Regions from separate parts of the Brevundimonas albigilva genome, predicted to be linked through region 1. Evidence: riboswitches for the same ligand, from Rfam matches in the RefSeq annotation. Region 1 holds a riboswitch; each other region holds the start of a gene.
The links. A riboswitch is a leader RNA that binds a small molecule or an ion and turns the genes downstream of it on or off. The one in region 1 is predicted to bind cobalamin.

Region 1 (6,611 bases):
CGTGGAAGGGCCATCGCTCAACGGATAAAAGGTACTCTAGGGATAACAGGCTGATTTTGCCCAAGAGTCCATATCGACGGCAAAGTTTGGCACCTCGATGTCGGCTCATCACATCCTGGGGCTGGAGCAGGTCCCAAGGGTATGGCTGTTCGCCATTTAAAGTGGTACGTGAGCTGGGTTCAGAACGTCGTGAGACAGTTTGGTCCCTATCTGCCGTGGGTGTTCGAAGCTTGAGAGGATCTGTCCCTAGTACGAGAGGACCGGGATGGACATACCTCTGGTGGACCTGTCGTGGCGCCAGCTGCGCAGCAGGGTAGCTAAGTATGGAATAGATAACCGCTGAAAGCATCTAAGCGGGAAACTAACCTCAAAACAAGGCTTCGCTGAGGATCGTGGAAGACTACCACGTTGATAGGCCAGGTGTGGAAGCGCGGCGACGCGTGTAGCTTACTGGTACTAATAATCCGATCGGTTTGATCGTTTCTCAGCAAAACTCATTCGATGATTGCTTCCTTGACCGAAGCAATCTCAGACAATGTCTTCTCTTCATTCCGCTGTCCGCCTCGTTGACCTGGTGGCTATGTCGGAGGTTCCCCACCCGATCCCATTCCGAACTCGGTCGTTAAGCCCTCCAGAGCCAATGGTACTTCGTCTTAAGGCGCGGGAGAGTAGGTCGCCGCCGGGTCTACCAGGCGGACAGCCGAATGAAGCGATTATCCTTGGCCTACCGCGCTTCGCGCGACTTGAGGCCAGGCTCGAACCGTTCTTCCTCACGATCCTACCGTTCGCCGCGGGATGGAGCAGCCCGGTAGCTCGTCAGGCTCATAACCTGAAGGTCGCAGGTTCAAATCCTGCTCCCGCACCCAATGTCACCTCACTTTCCAAAGTGAGCCGAATATCAGAACCCCCGCCGGCAGCCGCCGCGGGGGTTTTACTTGTCTGGATTCCGTGCCGGAGAAAACGCGATAGCCCGGCGCACGAAACGTCCTTGGCCACCTTGTTGCAGGCCTGCAGGGAAGGTGCATTTCCGCGATCCGGCAGGTCAGGTGCGTCTTCACGCCGATCAGCACGCGGCGTCCTGACGTGAGGCCGACGCGGCGGCCAGGGTCGCCTATGGGAAATAAACATATAAGGATATCCTTATATCATTCTTGACTTCGCCGGCGCCTGTGGCAGGGTAGCGGCGTCGAGGTTCTGCGCGCGGCTTTCGGGCTGGGCGGAGCTAAGAGGGAAGCCGGTGGAACGCTTGCTGCGTTGATTCCGGCGCTGCCCCCGCAACTGTGAGCGGCGAGCCGAAGGTCCATCTCGTGTCACTGACGCCCCCGGGCGTTGGGAAGGCCGGACCGGAAGCCGTGACCCGCGAGCCAGGAGACCTGCCCCGACAGATAACGTCCTCCGGCGGGGTGTCGGTCAGGCCGCATGAGCGCCGGCACGGGACGATCCCGCGTGCGAGCGGTCGCGCGTTCCTGCCTGCTGTCTCGCCACAGCATCAACGGCAAAGAGCATGGCGAGCAGCGACTTCACCTTCACCCTCAAGCGCACCGCGCTGGACGAGAACTACGTTCCTGCCGAAAACACGCGGATCACGACCAACTTCGCCAATCTGGCCCGGGGCGAGAGCCGTCAGGAGAACCTGCGCAACACCCTCAGGATGATCGACAACCGCTTCAACTCGCTGGCGGCTCAGGACAATCCGAAGGGGGATCGCTATGCGGTCGAACTGCAGATCGTCTCCGTCGAGATGAGCGTCGCCCCGGGCGAGGGGACAGACAGCTTCCCGCTGATCGAAATCCTTCAGACGACCATCGTCGATCGACAGACCGGCGCGCGCATCGACGGGATCGTCGGCAACAACTTCTCCTCCTACGTCCGCGACTACGACTTCAGCGTGGTGCTGCCGGCGCACATGAAGGCCAATCCCGGCGCCTTCGCGCCGGCCGACTTCGGCGACCTGCACGGCAAGCTGTTCAAGCATTTCCTGAAGTCGGCCGCCTATCGGGACAATTTCGGCAAGCCGCCGGTCATCTGCCTGAGCGTGTCGAGCAACAAGACCTATCACCGGACCGGCGCCGAGCACCCCGTGCTGGGTATGGAATATGAGAACGACGCGTTCTCGCCGACCGATCAGTATTTCGCGAAGATGGGGATGAAGGTCCGCTATTTCATGCCCAAGGGCAGCGTGGCGCCGTTCGCCTTCTATCACATCGGCGACCTGACGGGCGATTACACCGATCTGGAGCTGGTCAGCACCATCGCCACGATGGAGACCTTCCAGAAGATCTATCGGCCCGAGATCTACAACGCCAACTCCCCGGCGACCGAGCAATATCAACCCAGCCTGAAGGCCCAGGACTATTCCTTGACCCGGATCGTCTATGACCGGGAGGAGCGCAGCCGGCTGGCCGTCGAACAGGGCCGGTTCGTCGAGGAGCGCTTCATCAAGCCCCACCGGGCCGTCCTGGACCAGTGGTCCGCCGACTTCGCCGCCTGATCCGTCCCGAATTCACGAGCCCGACGCATGACCAAACTCTTTCCCACCTCGACCGCCGGCAGCCTGCCCAAGCCCTCCTGGATCGCGACGCCGGAGGTGCTCTGGTCGCCCTGGAAGCTGGAAGGCGAGGATCTGGTCGCCGGCAAGCAGGACGCCCTGCGTCTGGCGGTCGACGATCAACAGAAGGCGGGCATCGACATCGTCGGCGACGGCGAACAGACCCGCCAGCATTTCGTGACGACCTTCATCGAGCACCTGGACGGCGTGGATTTCGAGAAGCGCGAGACGGTGCGCATCCGCAATCGCTACGACGCCAGCGTGCCGACGGTGGTCGGCGCCGTATCGCGCTCCAAGCCGGTCTTCGTCGAGGACGCCAGGTTCCTGCGGGCCCAGACCGACCAGCCGATCAAATGGACCCTGCCGGGGCCGATGACGATGATCGACACCCTCTATGACGCCCACTACCAGAGCCGCGAGAAGCTGGCCTGGGAGTTCGCCAGGATCCTGAACGAAGAGGCGCGGGAGCTGGAGGCCGCGGGGGTCGACATCGTCCAGTTCGACGAGCCGGCCTTCAACGTCTTCTTCGAAGAGGCCAACGACTGGGGGATCGCTGCGCTGGAGCGGGCGGCCGAGGGTCTTAAATGCGAAACCGCCGTCCACATCTGCTACGGCTACGGCATCAAGGCCAACACCGACTGGAAGAAGACCCTCGGCTCCGAATGGCGCCAGTATGAGGAGACCTTCCCCAACCTGCAGAAATCGAGCATCGATATCGTCTCGCTGGAATGCCACCACTCGAACGTGCCGATGGACCTGATCGAACTTATCCGGGGCAAGAAGGTCATGGTCGGCGCCATCGACGTGGCCTCGGACATCGTCGAAACGCCCGAGGAGGTCGCCGACACCCTGAGGAAGGCGCTCCAGTTCGTCGACGCGGACAAGCTCTATCCATCGACCAACTGCGGCATGACACCCCTGTCGCGCCGGGTCGCCAACGGCAAGCTGAAGGCCCTGGGCGCGGGCGCCGAAATCCTGCGGAAAGAACAGGCGGCCTGATCGGCATGACCGCGTTGCTGAACCGGCTGCGGCTGGACCCGTATATCCTCGCCATCATGGCCATGGTGGTCTTGGCGGCGGTGCTGCCCGCGCGCGGCGCCGGCAAGGACGTGCTGGACGTGGTGGTGCACGCCGCCATCGCGATCCTGTTCTTCATCTATGGCGCGAAGATTTCGCCGGCGGCGATCTGGGCGGGGATCACCCACTGGCGGCTGCAAGGCCTGGTCTTCGCCACGACCTTCGTCGTCTTCCCCGTGATCGGGCTGGGGATCGTCGCCCTGACGCGCGGTCATCTGGACGACGGCCTGGTCACCGGCCTGCTGTTCCTGTGTCTGTTGCCCTCGACGGTGCAGTCCTCGATCGCCTTCACCTCGATCGCGCGCGGCAACGTCCCGGCCGCGATCTGCTGCGCATCGGTGTCCAATCTGGCCGGGGTGGTGATCACGCCGGTGCTGGCCACGATGTTCCTCAGCGCCCAGTCCGGCGGCCTGTCGCTGGACGCCGTTCGCGACATCGCCTTGCAGATCCTGCTGCCGTTCGTGCTGGGTCAGGTCGCCAGGCCGATCGTCGGCGACTGGTTCACCCGGCAGAGGACGCTGACGATGCTGGTGGATCGCGGGTCGATCCTGCTGGTGGTCTATTCGGCCTTCAGCGCCGGGGTGGTGGCCGGGATCTGGAGCCAGGTCACGCCGCAAAGCCTGGCGCTGGTGGTCGTTCTGGACCTCCTGATGCTGGCGATCGTCCTGGTCTTCACGACCGCGGCCAGCCGCCTTCTGCGCTTCAGCGTCGAGGACGAGATCGCCATCGTCTTCTGCGGTTCGAAGAAGAGCATGGCCAGCGGCCTGCCGATGGCCAACATCATCTTTCCGGCCGCCACGGTGGGCCTGATCGTCCTGCCGCTGATGCTGTTCCACCAGATGCAGCTGATGGTCTGCGCCGCCCTGGCCCGGCGTTACAGCCGGCGGCCGGAAGAGGCGGTCCGGCCGGTCACGGCGCCCGCATGACGCGGCGCGCAACGAGGTCCCGCACATGACCCCCCTCAGCGACATCACCGAACAGACCGATCTGCGTCGGCTGTTCGGGCGGTTCCCGACCGGCGTCACCGCCCTGTGCGCCATGGATGACGATCAACCGCTCGGCATGACCGCCAGCGCCTTCGTCGCGGTCTCGCTCGATCCGCCCCTGGTGTCGGTGTGCGTCAAGCACGGCTCCTGGACCTGGCGGCGACTGCGTACGCGCGAACGCCTCGGCATTTCCTTTCTCGGCGACAGCCACGCCGTGGCGGCGCGCCAACTGGCGCAGCGCGGAGAGCAGCGGTTCTCAGGCCTGGATTATGAGGCGGGGGCCAGCGGCGCCCTGTTTCTGGCGAGCGCGACGGCCTGGCTGGAATGCTCGATCGACAAGGAGATCGAGGCGGGCGACCACGACATCGTCCTCCTTCGGCTCCACCGGTCCGCCGCCGCCGACGGCGTGCTGCCGCTGATCTTCCATTCCAGCGATTTCCACACGATCACGCCGCTCCGACGAGCGAGCGCCGCCGCGGTGACGTCGTCGCCTCAGGCGTCCTGAACGCAGGGCGTCCGGGCGGTCGGCGGAGGCGATCCTGTCGCCTCCGCCTTGCGCCTCAGAACCGCGCGCGCAGGCCCAGGACGAAGTTGCGGCCGCGCAGCGGCGCCAGGGTGCTGATGAAGGAGGCGTGGTTCAGCGCCCGTTCGTCCAGCAGGTTGGTTCCGCGCACATAGACCTGGGCGCCGACCGGCCCCAGGTCGAAGTCGTAGGCCGCCGTGGCGTTGACCATGTCGTAGCCCGGCGTCGTCGTCTCATAGTCGGCGATCCGATCCTGTTCGAAGACGCGGATGTATTCCAGCGAGCCGGACCAGGGGCCCTGGACAAGATCGCCGCGGGCGCCGAGGCGGGCCGCCGGGATGCGGGGCAGGTCGCCGCCGTCATCCAACTCCGCCTGGACGTAGTCGCCGAACACGGTGGCCGACAGGCCCGGCGCGAAGCGATGGGTCGCTTCGCCCTCGACGCCGGTGAAGGTCGCGTCCGCCTGGGTGTACTGGATCAGGCGGAAGTCCTCGAACTGGTCCAGCGTGTCGGCGTAGATGTAGCCGTCATAGGCGTAGCGATAGGCGCTGGCGGCGAAGGTGGTGTCGCCGCGCGTCTTCTTGATCCCCAGTTCGGCCGAGACGACCGTTTCCTCGTCCAGATCGGCCGATCCCATCTCATAGGTGTTGGTCGCCAGGTGCACCCCCCGGGCGTAGAGCTCCTGGACGTTCGGGGACCGCTGGGAGCGGGCGACCGACAGGGACAGGGCGTAGTCGGGCGCGAAACGCCAGCTGGCGCCGACCGAGGCGGAGAAGGGCTGGAAGTCGCGTTCCGGGTAGCGGCTGGCCGGCGTTCCGCCCGGAACGCGTGAGGTCTGCCATTCCTGCCTGAGCGCGCCCTCCAGGTTCCAGTCGCCCAGATCGTAGGTCTCCAGCAGAAACACGGCGGCCGTCTCGGTCTCGCTGGGCTGGACGAACGATTCCAGGCCGTCGGCGGCGAAGTCGCTGCGCGAGACCTGGCCGCCGATCACGCCGCGCAAGCCGGCGACGGGCGCGTGCTGCACCTCCAGGCGCGCGTCGTAGCCGGTGTTGGAGAAGGTGGTGGCGACCGTCCCGTCGTCGATCTCGTCGTGCTGGTAGTCGGTGTAGCCGCCGCGGAAACGGATGCGCTCCACGCCCGCGAAGGGATCGCGCAACTCGCCGCGTACGTCGACGCGTCGGCTCACCAGGTCGACGGTCGGCACGTGTTCGTGTTCATGCTCGTGGTCATGGTCGTGATCGTGGTCATGGTCGTCCTCGTCATGGTCATGGCCGCCGCAGTGCAGGCTGGAGCCGTGCGGATGGCAGTCCTCGTACTCATGACTGTGGCCCGGCAGTCCATATTCGCTGCGCTGTTCGGTGAAGGCCGCGCCCAGGTAGCCGCGCGAGCCGATCCACGACAGGCCCAGCGTGCCGGTGGACGAGCTATTGAACGAGCCGTCCAGCACGTCCTCGTCACCGTCCGGGATCTCGTAGTC
Region 2 (6,611 bases), 1.0 Mb from region 1:
ACGCACCTTTTCCTCACATCAGGGAAGGGAAAGCCGTCATGAAATCCGCACTGTTCGCCGCCGCCGCGTCCGCCGTCGTCGCCGCCTGCGCGGCCGCGCCGGCGACCGCCGCCGAGGTCGAAATCCGCAACGCGGTCGCCCGCGTCGTCGTCATCGTCGAGGATCGCGAAGACGTCGGGGTCGAAGTCACCCAAGGCGCCTCTCGCCTGCCTCGCATCGAGGTCCAGCGCCGCGGACGCGACGTCAGGATCGACGGCGGATTGCGGCGGGGCGGCGTGTTCGGCTCGAACGACGGCGTGCGCCGCTGCGACAACGGCCCGTCCAGCGCGCGCCAGCCGGGCGAGGGCGCGGTGGTCGAGGTGCGCGATCTGGGCCGCATCCGGCTGGAAGACGCGCCGCTGATCGTCCTGCGGACCCCGCGCGACGTCGACGTCAGCGCCGGCGGCGCCGTCTACGGCGCGGTCGGACGCGGCGCGCGCTCGGTCGAACTGGGCAGCGGCGGGTGCGGCGACTGGACCGTGGCCAACACCGACGGCGCGGTGGCGCTGAGCGTCGGGGGATCCGGTTCGATCCGGGCGGGAACCTCTCGGTCGCTGGACGCCAAGGTCGGCGGCTCGGGCTCGATCTTGGCCGGGGCGACGGGCGACCTGGACGCCGCCGTGGGCGGGTCCGGCAGCGTGCTGGTGGCGCGAGCCGACGGCGCCGGCGACATCTCCATCGGCGGCTCGGGCGACGTGACCGTCCGCGAGGGCCGGATGAGCGATCTTTCAGTGGCCATCGGCGGCTCGGGCGACGTGCGCTTCGGCGGGACCACGCGCGACCTGAGCGTGGCCATCGCCGGATCGGGCGACGTCAGCGTCGGCGCCGCCACCGGACAGGTGTCCCGAACGGTGGTGGGGTCGGGAACCGTGAACATCGGGCGCTAGAACCCGAGTCTCTCCGCCGCGAGAGGAAAGGCCCCCGGTCGTGGAACCCCGGGGGCCTTTTTCATGCGCGGCGCGAAGCGGGCAAAGGAAAACCCCGGCGGATCGCTCCGCCGGGGCCGTGACATTTCAGGTCTTGGCGAAGCCGAGGCTTACAGGCCGCCCAGGACGCTCGCGATCGACGAGACGTTCAGGCCGGCGCCGGCGCGATCGCGCGCCTGCAGGCCGCCGCCGAAGCTGTAGCGCAGACCCAGCGACCAGGTGTCGACGTCGATCGAGTCGATGTCGGCGCGGGTGTAGCCGGCGGCGACCGAGAAGGGCGTGCCGGTGAACTCGTATTCGCCGCCCACGCCGTAGGTCCAGGCGTCGACGTCGCCGAGCTGGGCGTCCACGTTGTTGTAGCTGACGCCGGCGTTCAGGCGCAGGTTCGGCATCACGTAGAAGGCGGCGTCGCCGCCGACGGTCCAGATGTCGGCGTCCAGGTCGTCGGCCGAGGTGTAGGCGACCACGCCCGTCAGGGTCGAACCGGCCAGATACTTCTGGGCTTCGGCGCCGACCGTATAGACGGTGTCGCCCGAGCCGATGCCGTTGCCGGCCACGAAGCCGCCGACGCGAACGTCGCCGGCGACCAGGGTGGTCAGGTGGGCGGCGGCGGCGCCGGTGGTGTCGTCCTCGCCATAGGCCTTGGCGTAGTCGATGGCGCCGTTGAAGGTCACGGTCCAGTTGTTGGCCGGGATGGCGACCGTGCCGTCCACGGTCCAGACGTCGGCGTCGAAGTCGTCGCCCGCGATTTCGACCGACGGGTTCGAATAGGTCAGGCCGACCGAACCGACGGCGTCCTGAGCCAGGGCCGGAGCGGCGAACAGGGCGGCCGCGGCGGCCGAGGCGAGAAAGAGCGTCTTCATTGTTTTTTCCTTGGAAGTCTGACCCGAGTGGGAGCTCGGGGAGGCGGCTGCTATCAGGCCGCGGCCGAAGCTGTGCCTTGAATCGGCGCCGGCTACATTGTTCGTGCACGGATGTTGTCGATCCGCCACGCATTGTGGCCAAGAGGTGTTCCCGTTTCGGGGTTATTCGGGCGAAACGGTTAAAGGCCGGCAATCCGGCGCATTGTCCTTGCTTGGCGGCCGAGCTTGACCGCGGCCGGCGATCATGTGTGATGGCCGCGTCGAGGTTCTGCGCGCGGCTTTCGGACTGCGTGGAGCTAAGAGGGAAGCCGGTGCGACGCCTTTGTGCATCAACGCCGGCGCTGCCCCCGCAACTGTGAGCGGCGAGCCGAAGGTCCATCTCGTGTCACTGGGGTTCGCCCCGGGAAGGCCGGACCGGAAGCCGTGACCCGCGAGCCAGGAGACCTGCCCCGACAGATAACGTCCTCCGGCGGGGTGTCCGGTCAGGCCGCCTGTGCGCCGCCGGATCGATCGTCCGCGCCGGCGTTCGTGCGTCCCTGCCTGAAGCCTCGCCATCAGCACAGGCTTCGAAGAATGACCGCCTTTCAAACATCCGAACCCGCCCGGGCCGCGACGACGTGAGCGTGACCCTGATCGACATGGTGTTCCCGGGAGACGCCAACCATCACGGCACCCTGTTCGGAGGCGTCGGACTGGCGCACCTGGACAAGGTCGCCTTCCTGGCCGCGGCGCGCCACGCCCGCCGACCGACGGTGACGGCGGGCTGCGAGCGGATCGACTTCGCCGCGCCCGCCCGGATCGGCGAGATGGCGGAGGCCACCGGCCGGGTGGCGCGCGTGGGCCGCACGTCGATGGGCGTGGAGGTCGAACTGTGGGCCGAGGCGCCGGTCAGCGGCGAGCGCCGGCTGTGCACGCGCGGCGTCTTCAACATGGTGGCGCCGCGAGAGGCGGGGCAGGGCGACCTGCCGCCCCTCGCGGGGCATGACGCGGCCGAGGACGGGGGGTGGCTCAGGACCGCCGAAATGGTCTTTCCCGCCTGGACCAATCACTACGGCACGCTTTACGGAGGGGACGCCCTGAAGCTGATGGGCAAGGCGGCCTTCATCTGCGCCACGCGTCGCGCGCGCCGCGTCATCGTCATGGCCGCGACTAATCGGATCGACTTCACCTGTCCCATCAGAGAAGGCGACATGGTGGAGATGGCCTCGCGCCCGACGCGGGTCGGACGCACCTCGGTCACGGTCGAGGTGGAGCTGTGGGGCGAGGACCTGCGGACCGGCGAACGACGCCGCGCGGCCGCCGCAGAGTTCGTCATGGTGGCGGTGGACGAAGGCGGGCGACCGACGCCGATCGCGGCCTGAGAATTCCCGATGGGGCCTCGCTTTCGGCGCTTGACGAAATCGGAATCGGTAGGCATAAGCCGCCACTCTTGTTGGACCGGCTGTGCACTTCGGTGCAGACGCGGTTCGCAGGAACGACCTAAGTACCTGTTCTTTGCAGCTTCTTGGGACTTCACGGCCTTCGCGGGCGACTGCGTGGGCCGATCGTTTTTGCGGATTGCGTACCCTGAGGGCCTCGTGCCCGAAGGCCTTCGGTCTTTGAAATGGTTCACAGGGACGCGGTCCTCCGACCGCATTGGAAGTAAGCACCGATATGGATCAAAGCATCCGCATCAGGCTCAAGGCCTTTGATCACCGCGTCCTCGACTTTTCGACGCGCGAGATCGTCAACACCGCCAAGCGCACCGGCGCGACCGTTCGCGGTCCGATTCCGCTGCCGACCCTGATCGAAAAGTTCACCGTGAACCGCTCGCCGCACGTCGACAAGAAGTCGCGCGAGCAGTTTGAAATCCGCACGCACAAGCGCGTGCTCGACATCGTCGACCCCACCCCGCAGACCGTGGACGCGCTCATGAAGCTCGACCTGTCCGCCGGCGTGGACGTCGAGATCAAGATCTAAAGAAGAAAGAGGCGGGATCCGATGCGCACGGGCGTGATCGCCAAGAAGCTGGGCATGACCCGCGTGTTCGCCGATGACGGCGCGCACGTTCCGGTCACTGTGCTGCAGCTCGACGGCTGCCAAGTCGTCGGCCAACGTACCCAGGAGCGTGACGGATACGTCGCTCTCCAGCTGGGCGCTGGCGTAAAGAAGGCCAAGAACACGGCCAAGGCCCAACGCGAAGTCTTCGCGAAGGCCGAGGTCGAACCCAAGGCCTATGTCACCGAGTTCCGCGTCGACGCGGACGCTCTGCTGGACGTGGGCTCCGAACTGTCGGCCGACCACTTCCTGGTCGGCCAGAAGGTCGACATCCAGGGCGAGACCATCGGTAAGGGTTTCTCCGGCGCCATGAAGCGCTGGAACTTCGGGGGCTTGCGCGCCACCCACGGCGTGTCGGTGTCGCACCGCTCGCACGGTTCGACGGGTAACCGTCAGGACCCGGGCCGCACCTTCCCCGGCAAGAAGATGGCCGGCCACTACGGCACGGAAATCGTCACCACCCAGAACCTGACCATCGTCCGCGTGGACGCCGAGCGGGGCCTGATCCTGGTCAAGGGCGCCGTCCCGGGCCACGACGGCACCTACGTCAAGGTTCGCGACGCCATCAAGAAGGCCCGTCCGGCCGACGCCCCGTTCCCGGGCGCCGTCAAGTCGGCTGGCAAGTCCAATGGGGCCGCTCAACCCGCCGAGACGCCCGCTGAAGAAGCGCCGGCCGTCGAAGCGACCGAAGGCGGTGAAGCGTAATGAAACTCTCTGTCATCAAGCTCGACGGCAAGGCCGCCGGCGACGTGGAACTGTCGGACGCCGTCTTCGGCATCGCCGACATCCGCGCCGACCTGCTGGCCCGCACCGTCAACTGGCAGCTGGCCAAGCGCCGCGCCGGCACGCACAAGGTCCAGACCCGCAACGAGAACTCTCGTACGGGCAAGAAGATGTACAAGCAGAAGGGCACCGGCGGCGCTCGTCACGGTTCGCGCCGTGCGCCGCAGTTCGTCGGCGGTTCGCGCGCCTTCGGCCCGGTCGTCCGCGACCACGGCTACGACCTGCCCAAGAAGGTCCGCGCCCTGGCCCTGCGTCACGCCCTGTCCTCGAAGGTCAAGGCCGGCGAGCTGGTCGTGGTCGACGCCCTGTCAGTCAAGGAAGCCAAGACGGCCGCCCTGCGCGAGACGTTCGGCAAGCTGGGCTGGACCAAGGCCCTGATCATCGCGGGTCCGGAAGTCGACGCCAACTTCGGCCTTGCCGCCCGCAACATCCCGCACATCGACGTGCTGCCGAACGCCGGCCTGAACGTCTATGACATCCTGCGGGCCGACAAGCTGGTGCTGACCAAGGCCGCCGTCGAGGCGATCGAAGCCCGCTTCAGCGATAAGGAAGCCGCGTAATGGCCGCTCAACCTACCGCCAAGCACTACGACACGATCCTGGCTCCGGTGATCACCGAGAAGGCCACGATCCTGTCCGAGCAGAACAAGGTCGTCTTCCGCGTCGCCGACACGGCGTCCAAGGACGAGATCGCCGCGGCGGTCGAAAGCCTGTTCAAGGTCAACGTCGTCAAGGTCAACACCCTGGTTCAAAAGGGCAAGACCAAGCGCTTCCGGGGCATCCTCGGTCGTCGCGTCGACATCAAGAAAGCGATCGTGACGCTGGCCGAAGGCCAGTCGATCGACGTCACCACGGGGCTCTGATCAGATGGCCTTGAAAACCTACAATCCGACGTCGCCGGGCCGCCGCGCCCTCGTGCTGGTCGACCGGTCCGAGCTCCACAAGGGCCGTCCGGAAAAGTCGCTGACCGAAGGCCTGACCAAGTCGGGCGGTCGCGGGCAGGGCGGTCGCGTGGCCGTTCGCTTCCGCGGCGGCGGCGCCAAGACCCTGTACCGCAAGATCGACTTCAAGCGTCGCAAGTTCGACGCGGTCGGCACGGTCGAGCGTCTGGAATACGACCCGAACCGCACGGCCTTCATCGCGCTGGTGACCTACGAGGACGGCGAGAAGACCTACATCATCGCGCCGCAACGCCTTAAGGCGGGCGACACGATCGTGGCGGGCGAAAAGGTCGACGTGAAGCCGGGCAACGCCATGCCGCTGCGCTCGATGCCGGTGGGTACGATCATCCACAACATCGAGATGAAGCCGGGCAAGGGCGCCCAACTGGCCCGCTCGGCCGGCGCCTACGCCCAGCTGGTCGGCCGCGATCAGGGCTACGCCCAGATCCGTCTCGGCTCGGGCGAGCTGCGCATGGTCCTGGACGGCTGCATCGCCACGGTGGGCGCGGTCTCGAACCCCGACCACATGAACCAGAACCTGGGCAAGGCCGGCCGCAAGCGTCACATGGGCTTCCGCCCGCACGTCCGCGGCGTGGCCATGAACCCGATCGACCACCCGCACGGTGGTGGTGAAGGCCGGACCTCTGGCGGTCGCACCCCGGTCACCCCGTGGGGCAAGGACACCAAGGGCACTCGTACCCGCAAGAACAAGGCGACGGACAAGTTCATCATCCGTAGCCGTCACGTGAAGAAGGCTCGCTAAGAATGGCCCGCTCCTCCTGGAAAGGCCCGTTTGTCGACGGGTATCTGCTCAAGAAGGCCGACGCCGTTCAATCGTCGGGCCGCAAGGACGTGATCAAGACCTGGTCGCGCCGCTCCACCATCCTGCCGCAGTTCGTCGGTCTGACGTTCGGCGTGCACAATGGCCAGAAGCACGTTCCCGTGTCGGTCTCGGAAGAGATGGTCGGCATGAAGTTCGGCGAGTTCGCCCCGACCCGGAACTTCCCGGGCCACGCGGCGGAC
Region 3 (6,611 bases), 520 kb from region 1:
GCCAGGGAAAGAGATCGAAACATCATGCGCTGGCCCGGTCGGCGATTCGTCGCCCATCGTGCCCGCGAACGGTTAAGAAGCGCCGAAACCCGCTAGATCAGGGTTTTCAGCCGATACAGGGTCTCCAGCGCCTCACGCGGGGTCAGGGCGTCCGGATCCAGATCCCGCAGCGCCGCCTCGGCCGCCGACGGTCCGCGCGGCGGCTCGGGTTCGGCGACGGCGAACAGGGGCAGATCGTCCAGGCGGGCGGCGGCGGCCTTTTCACCCTCCAGCCGCTCCAGCACCGAGCGGGCGCGCGCCACCACCGGGGCGGGGACCCCGGCCAGCTTGGCCACCTGCACGCCATAGGACCGGTCGGCCGCCCCCGGCGCCGCCTCGTGCAGGAAGACCAGTTCGCCGTTCCACTCCCGCGCGACCATCGACAGGTTGCAGACGTGGTCCAGCCGCGTCTCCAGCTGGGCCAGCTCGTGATAGTGGGTGGCGAACAGGGTGCGGGCGCGGTTGGCTTCGTGCAGGGCCTCGGCGGTGGCCCAGGCGATGGCCAGGCCGTCATAGGTCGCCGTGCCGCGCCCGATCTCGTCCAGCACGACGAAGCTGCGGTCCGTCGCCTGGGTCAGGATGGCGGCGGTCTCGACCATCTCCATCATGAAGGTGGAGCGGCCGCGCGCCAGATCGTCGCCGGCGCCGACGCGGCTGAACAGCCGGTCCACGACACCCAGCCGCATCGACCGGGCCGGCACGAAGGCGCCGGCCTGGGCCAGGATCACCAGAAGCGCGTTCTGGCGCAGGAAGGTCGACTTGCCGGCCATGTTCGGCCCGGTGACGATGGCCAGCCGGGCGCAATCGGCGCCGGACCCATCCAGCCGGGCGTTGTTGGGGGTATAGGGATCGCCCGCCGCCTTGACCGCCGCCTCGACCACCGGATGGCGCCCGGCCTCGACGGCGAAGACCAGGGTGTCGTCCACGACCGGCCGGGTCGCGCCGACCTCCTGGGCCCATTCGGCCAGGGCGGCGTGGGCGTCCAGTTCGGCCAGGGCCTCGGCGACGGCCTGCAGCGGCTGGGCCAGGCGCGCGGCCTCGCGCCGCCAGCCCTCGAACGTCTCGCCCTCGATGGCCAGGGCGCGGTGGCCCGCCTGGCTGATCCGGGCGTCCAGTTCCGACAGTTCGACGGTGGTGAACCGCACCTGGCTGGCCAGGGTCTGACGGTGGATGAAGGGACTGTCCGGCCCGGCCCGCAGCAGGCCTTCCGCCGCCTTGGCGCTGGTTTCCAGGAAATAGCCCAGCACGGCGTTGTGCTTGACCTTGAAGGCCACGCCCGCCTCGGCGGCGGCGCGCGCCTCCAGCTCGGCGATCACCTTGCGGCTGTCGTCGCGCAGGGTCCGCGCCGCATCCAGCTCCGGCCGATAGTCCGGCCGCACGAAGCCGCCGTCGCGCGCCAGGTGAGGCGGCTCCTCGACCAGCCCCTCGGCCAGGTCGATCATCAGGCGCGATATGTCCGGGCTCAGCGTCAGCCGGTCCAACGCCAGGGCGATGCGGCGCGGCTGTCCGGTCAGGGGGTCCACCTGTCCGATGAACAGGCCGGCGACGCCCTCGGCGATGGTCAGGCCGGCGCGCACGGCGGCCAGATCGCGCGGCCCCCCGCGCCCCAACGCCAGCCGCCCGACCGCGCGGGCGATGTCCGACGACGCCTTCAGCCCTTCCCGCAGATCGCGGCGCAGGGTGCGTCGTTCCAGCAGCCACTCGACCGCGTCCAGCTGTTCGTTGATCGCCAGCGGATCGCGCAGCGGCCGGGCGATCCGCTCGGCCAGCGCCCGCGCCCCGCCCGAGGTGACGGTGCGGTCGATGCAGGCCAGCAGCGATCCCTCGCGCTCGCCCCTCTGGGTGCGGTCGATCTCAAGGCTGGCGCGGGTGGCCGGGTCGATGGCCAGGAAGCCGCTTTCGCCGGACCGGCGCGGCGGCGACAGGGCCGGAACCTTGCCCGCCTGGGTCGTCTCCAGATAGGCGGCGATCAGGCCCAGGGCGGAAACCTCGGCCTCCTCGAAGGCGCCGAAACCGTCCAGGGCCGCGACGCCGTAAAGCCGCTCGACCCGCGTGCGCGCCGCCTGCGGCTCGGCGATGGCGGCCGCCAGGGCCTGGACCACGCCGCCGGAACCGTTCAGCGCGTCGCGCGTCGCCTCGTCCGAGAACATCCGGTCGGTGACCAGCACCTCGGACGGGCGGAAGGCGGCCAGGGCCGCGGCCAGGTCGTCGGGCGCGCAGGCGACGCAGTCCACCGCCCCGGACGACAGCTCCACCACCGCCACGGCCGCCCGACCGCGCCTCACGGCCGCCGCCGCCAGACGGTTGGCGCCGCGCGCGTCCAGCAGCGAATCCTCGGTCAGGGTGCCCGGCGTCACCACCCGCACCACGCCGCGCTGGACCACGGCCTTGGATCCGCGCTTCTTGGCCTCGGCGGGGTCTTCCAGCTGCTCGCAGATGGCGACCTTGTGCCCCAGGCGGATCAGCCGGGCCAGATAGCCGTCCATCGCATGGACCGGCACCCCGGCCATCGGAATGTCCTCGCCCTGGTGCTTGCCCCGCTTGGTCAGGGTGATGCCCAGGGCCGCCGCCGCGACCTCGGCGTCCGTGAAGAACAGCTCGTAGAAGTCGCCCATGCGAAAGAACAGGATGGCGTCCGGTTGGCTCGCCTTGGCCGTCAGATACTGCGCCATGAATGGCGTCGCGCCCTCCAGCGAGGCGGCGATGTCGGACGGGGGACCGGAGGGCGGGAAGGCGGGCGCGTTCATGTGGCGTCAGGGTGACGGATCGCAACGGTCGTCTCAAGCCCGATCCGCCGCTCTTGCACAGGCATCTTGGCCCTGCGATAGGCCGCGTCAGGCGGTTTAGGGAACGCGGTCGAACACCGCGGCTGTGCCCGCAACTGTAGGCGGCGAGCGTGTCGTCCGTCCGGGGTCCGCCCCGGCGCCACTGGGAAACTGGGAAGGCGAGGACGCGACGTGGAGACCCGCAAGCCAGGAGACCTGGCCGCCGACGTCGCTCGTCCGCTGTCCGGGACCAGACAGGGGCGCGGGGACTTCCGTCGCAGCGACCCGATCTTGCGCCGCCCGACCCTCCGGCCGGGCGGATCGGCTCGCACACAGGCGCCCCGCACGCAATCGCGGCGCCGATACGGGGGAACCGCCATGACGCGTTCCATGCTTCTTTCCACGGCCGCCGTCGCGGCCGCCGCCTTCGCCGCCGCGCCCGCCTGGGCGCAACCGGCAGACCAGCTGGAGGAGGTGATCGTCACCGCCACCCGCCTGCCCGCCGTCGCCGCCGACACGCCCGGCGCACGCGTCATCGACGCCGAGACCATCGAACAGCGCGGCGCGGTCTTCGCCGCCGACATCCTGGCCGACGTGCCGGGCCTGTCGGTCACGCGCACCGGCGCCTTCGGCGGCGTCGCCCAGGTGCGGATGCGCGGCGCCAATCCGGGCAAGACCCTGGTTCTGGTCGACGGCGCGCCCGTCAACGACCCGGCCGACATCAACGGCGCCTATGACTTCGGCGCCTTCGAGCTGGCCGACATCGACCGGATCGAGGTGCTCAGCGGCCCGCAGTCGTCGCTGTGGGGATCCGACGCCATCGGCGGCGTGATCGCCTTCACCACCCGCGAGGTGGACGGACTGCGCGCCGAACTGGAGGCCGGCAGCCTGGCCACCGCGCGCGGCCGCCTGTCGGTCGGGACCGCCAACGACGCCTACGCCGTCAGCGCCTATGTCTCGCAGTTCGAGACGGACGGCGTCAGCGCGGCCGACGAAGCCGACGGGAACAGCGAGCGCGACGGCCTGCGCAGCACCACCGCCGGCGGCAAGGCGCGCTACGCCTTCTCCGACACGGTGTCGGTCGACGGCTCGATCCGCTGGGCCAAGGCCCATGTCGACATCGACGGCTATCCGGCCCCCACCTACGCCCTGGGCGACACCGACGACGTGCAGGACAGCGAGCAATGGTCCGGCGTCGCCCGGCTGAGCGCCCGGGCCCTGGGCCTGTCGCACCAGTTCAGCGTCTCGGCGTCCGACATCGACCGCACCTCCTACAGCGGCGGCTTCGGCTCGACCTTCAGCGGCGACCGCCAGGTCTATCGCTGGCAGGCGGACGGCGAAACCTCGGGCGTGGCCTACGCCTTCGGCGCCGAGCGCGAGGAAGCCTCAGGCGCCCTGTCGTCGGGCGAGGCGCGCGACCTGGCGACCACCTCGGTCTTCGGCGTGGCCCAGTACGACGCCGGCCCGCTGAACCTGACCGGCGGCCTGCGCTACGACGACACCGACGACTTCGGCGCCGAGACCACCGGGCGCCTCTCGGCGGCCTACGACCTGGCCGGCGGCTTCACCCTGTCGGCGGCCTACGGCACCGGCTTCAAGGCCCCGACCGTCAGCCAGGCGGTGTGCGACTACTGCTACGCCCCCCTGCCCTGGCCCGAACTGACCGCCGAGACGGCCGACAGCGTCGAGGTCGCGCTGGGCTGGGCCTCGGCCGACGGCCGCCTGGACGGCCGCGTCACCGCCTATCGGCTGAACGTCGACGACGAGATCGCCTGGCGCGACGGCCGCTACATCAACATCGCCAAGACCGAGACGGACGGCGTCGAGGCCGAGGGCCGCGCGGCCCTGGGCGGCGGCTTCGACCTGACCCTGGCCTACGCCTGGACCGACGCCCGCGACGGGACGACCGACGCCCGCCTGCTGCGCGTGCCGGAACACGCCGGTTCGGCGACGCTGGGCTGGAGCGGGGACCGGCTGTCCGGCGCCCTGACCGTGCGCGCCGAGGGCGATATGGACGACTCGGGCGGCGTGCGCGACGGCTTCGTCACGGCGAACCTGAACGCGGCCTACGCCCTGACCGACAACGTCGTGCTGACGGCGCGGGTCGAGAACCTGGCGGACGAGCGCTATCAGCAGGTGCTGGGTTACGGAGAGCCGGGCCGAACCGGCTATCTGGGGATCAGGCTGCGCTACTGATCCGCAGCCGGGCGTCGGCGGTGAAGGCCGCCGGCGCATCCAGCGCCAGCCGCGCCCAGTCCAGGTTCGGGCACGGCGCGTGGGCCGCCGCCAGGATGGCGCGCAGTTCGGCGGCCGAGGCCACGCTGGCGACCACCATCGCCACGCCCTTCAGCGACAGGGCGTAGCCCAGGGCCGCCTGCATGGGATCGCAGCGCATCTCGGCCAGGCGCCGACGCGTGCGCGACAGGCCCTGGGCGTGGCCGGCCATCTCTGGCGGCAGATCTTCGCCCCCGGCGAACAGCAGGCCGTTCGCGAACACCGACGACAGATGGACGTCGACGCCCATGCCGGCCAGTTCGTCCAGCACCCCGTCCTGCGCCGCGCGCTGGTCCAGCAGGCTGCATCCGATCTGGACCACGTCGGGCTCCAGCCGTCGCGCCAGCAGCGCCGGCCCGTCCTCGATCGTCGCGCAAAAGCCGATGCGGCGGAACAGGCCGCGCTGCTTCAGCGCCTGCATCCGGTCCCACAGGGCGCGGCCCTCGGCCCCGGCCAGTTCGGCGGCGTTCGACACCAGCAGGGCCTCGCCGCGCGGCAGGCCCATGCGTTCCAGCGACCGGCGGGCGCGCGCCTCGACCCGGTCAAGGCCGTCGGCCAGCGGCACGGTCCGCACCGTCACCTGGAAGGGCGAGGGAAAGGGCCAGGCCTGGCCCAGCAGCCGCTCGGCGTCGCCTTCCGGCTTGGTCGCGACCAGTTTGACGCCCGCGTCGGCCCCGGTCTGCAACAGGAAGCGCATCGCCTCCTCGCGCGCGCCGGAGGGGGCGGCCATGAAGGCGCCGGGCGCGCGCTCGGGCTCGGTCACCACGGCCAGGGCCAGGCGATGGACGGGCGAGGGCGCCGAAGGGGTGGCGGGGGATGGCGTCACCCCGGGACAATGACTCGCAATGTTTAAGGGACGCTGAGCGAGACCTTGCCCAATCCTTACTTATCCACCGCCGGTCGGCGAAATCGGTGGACGATCAGGCGTCGGCGTCCGGCTGTCGGTCCGGGTGCGCGGCGGCGAAGGCCGGGTGGGCCAGGGCGCGCGCCTCCACCGCTTCCAGCGCGGGCCAGGCGGCGGTCTCGATGTTGAAGCGCCGGGCGGAATAGAGCTGCGGAATCAGGTAGCAGTCCGCCAGGGTCGGCCCGTCGCCGAAGCTGAAGCCCGCCCCGTCGCGCGCCACCAGCGCCTCCAGGGCGTCAAAGCCCGGCGCGATCCAGCGCGCGGCCCAGGCGTCGACCGTCGCCTGATCGGCCCCCAGGTCGCGCCGCAGCGAGGTCAGCACACGCAGATTGTTCAGCGGATGGATGTCGCAGCCGATCAGGGCGCTCATGGCCCGCACCGTCGCGCGATCGCCGGCGCCGCGCGGCAGCAGGGGCGGCTCGGGCCAGGTTTCCTCCAGCCATTCCAGAATGGCGGGGCTCTGGATCAGCACCCGCCCGTCGACCTCCAGCGCCGGGACCATGCCCTGGGGGTTCAGCGCCATATAATCCGGCGCCTTCTGTCGGCCCTGCCGCAGATCGTGCGCCGCCTGCCGATAGGCCACGCCCTTCAGATTCAGGGCGATGCGGACCCGGTAGCTGGCGCCGGAG

Region 2: another riboswitch for cobalamin. It lies ahead of M8231_RS08185 (acyl-CoA thioesterase); the one in region 1 lies ahead of M8231_RS03110 (DUF1852 domain-containing protein).
Region 3: another riboswitch for cobalamin. It lies ahead of M8231_RS00560 (TonB-dependent receptor plug domain-containing protein); the one in region 1 lies ahead of M8231_RS03110 (DUF1852 domain-containing protein).

The regions. Positions count from the first base shown of each region.
Region 1 covers NZ_CP097649.1:620,012-626,622, forward strand. The annotation lists rRNA gene M8231_RS03095 (23S ribosomal RNA) at 1-481, shown strand, start outside; rRNA gene rrf (5S ribosomal RNA) at 571-685, shown strand; tRNA gene M8231_RS03105 (tRNA-Met) at 790-866, shown strand; cobalamin riboswitch at 1,173-1,395, shown strand; gene M8231_RS03110 (DUF1852 domain-containing protein) at 1,505-2,491, shown strand; gene M8231_RS03115 (methionine synthase) at 2,519-3,547, shown strand; gene M8231_RS03120 (bile acid:sodium symporter family protein) at 3,553-4,551, shown strand; gene M8231_RS03125 (flavin reductase family protein) at 4,577-5,116, shown strand; gene M8231_RS03130 (TonB-dependent receptor domain-containing protein) at 5,172-6,611, opposite strand, start outside.
Region 2 covers NZ_CP097649.1:1,631,605-1,638,215, reverse strand. The annotation lists gene M8231_RS08195 (GIN domain-containing protein) at 39-926, shown strand; gene M8231_RS08190 (porin) at 1,076-1,828, opposite strand; cobalamin riboswitch at 2,075-2,294, shown strand; gene M8231_RS08185 (acyl-CoA thioesterase) at 2,452-3,189, shown strand; gene rpsJ (30S ribosomal protein S10) at 3,482-3,787, shown strand; gene rplC (50S ribosomal protein L3) at 3,809-4,570, shown strand; gene rplD (50S ribosomal protein L4) at 4,570-5,208, shown strand; gene M8231_RS08165 (50S ribosomal protein L23) at 5,208-5,510, shown strand; gene rplB (50S ribosomal protein L2) at 5,515-6,351, shown strand; gene rpsS (30S ribosomal protein S19) at 6,354-6,611, shown strand, end outside.
Region 3 covers NZ_CP097649.1:95,367-101,977, reverse strand. The annotation lists gene M8231_RS00570 (methyl-accepting chemotaxis protein) at 1-26, opposite strand, end outside; gene mutS (DNA mismatch repair protein MutS) at 93-2,786, opposite strand; cobalamin riboswitch at 2,885-3,022, shown strand; gene M8231_RS00560 (TonB-dependent receptor plug domain-containing protein) at 3,195-5,000, shown strand; gene M8231_RS00555 (aldo/keto reductase) at 4,984-5,904, opposite strand; gene maiA (maleylacetoacetate isomerase) at 5,999-6,611, opposite strand, start outside.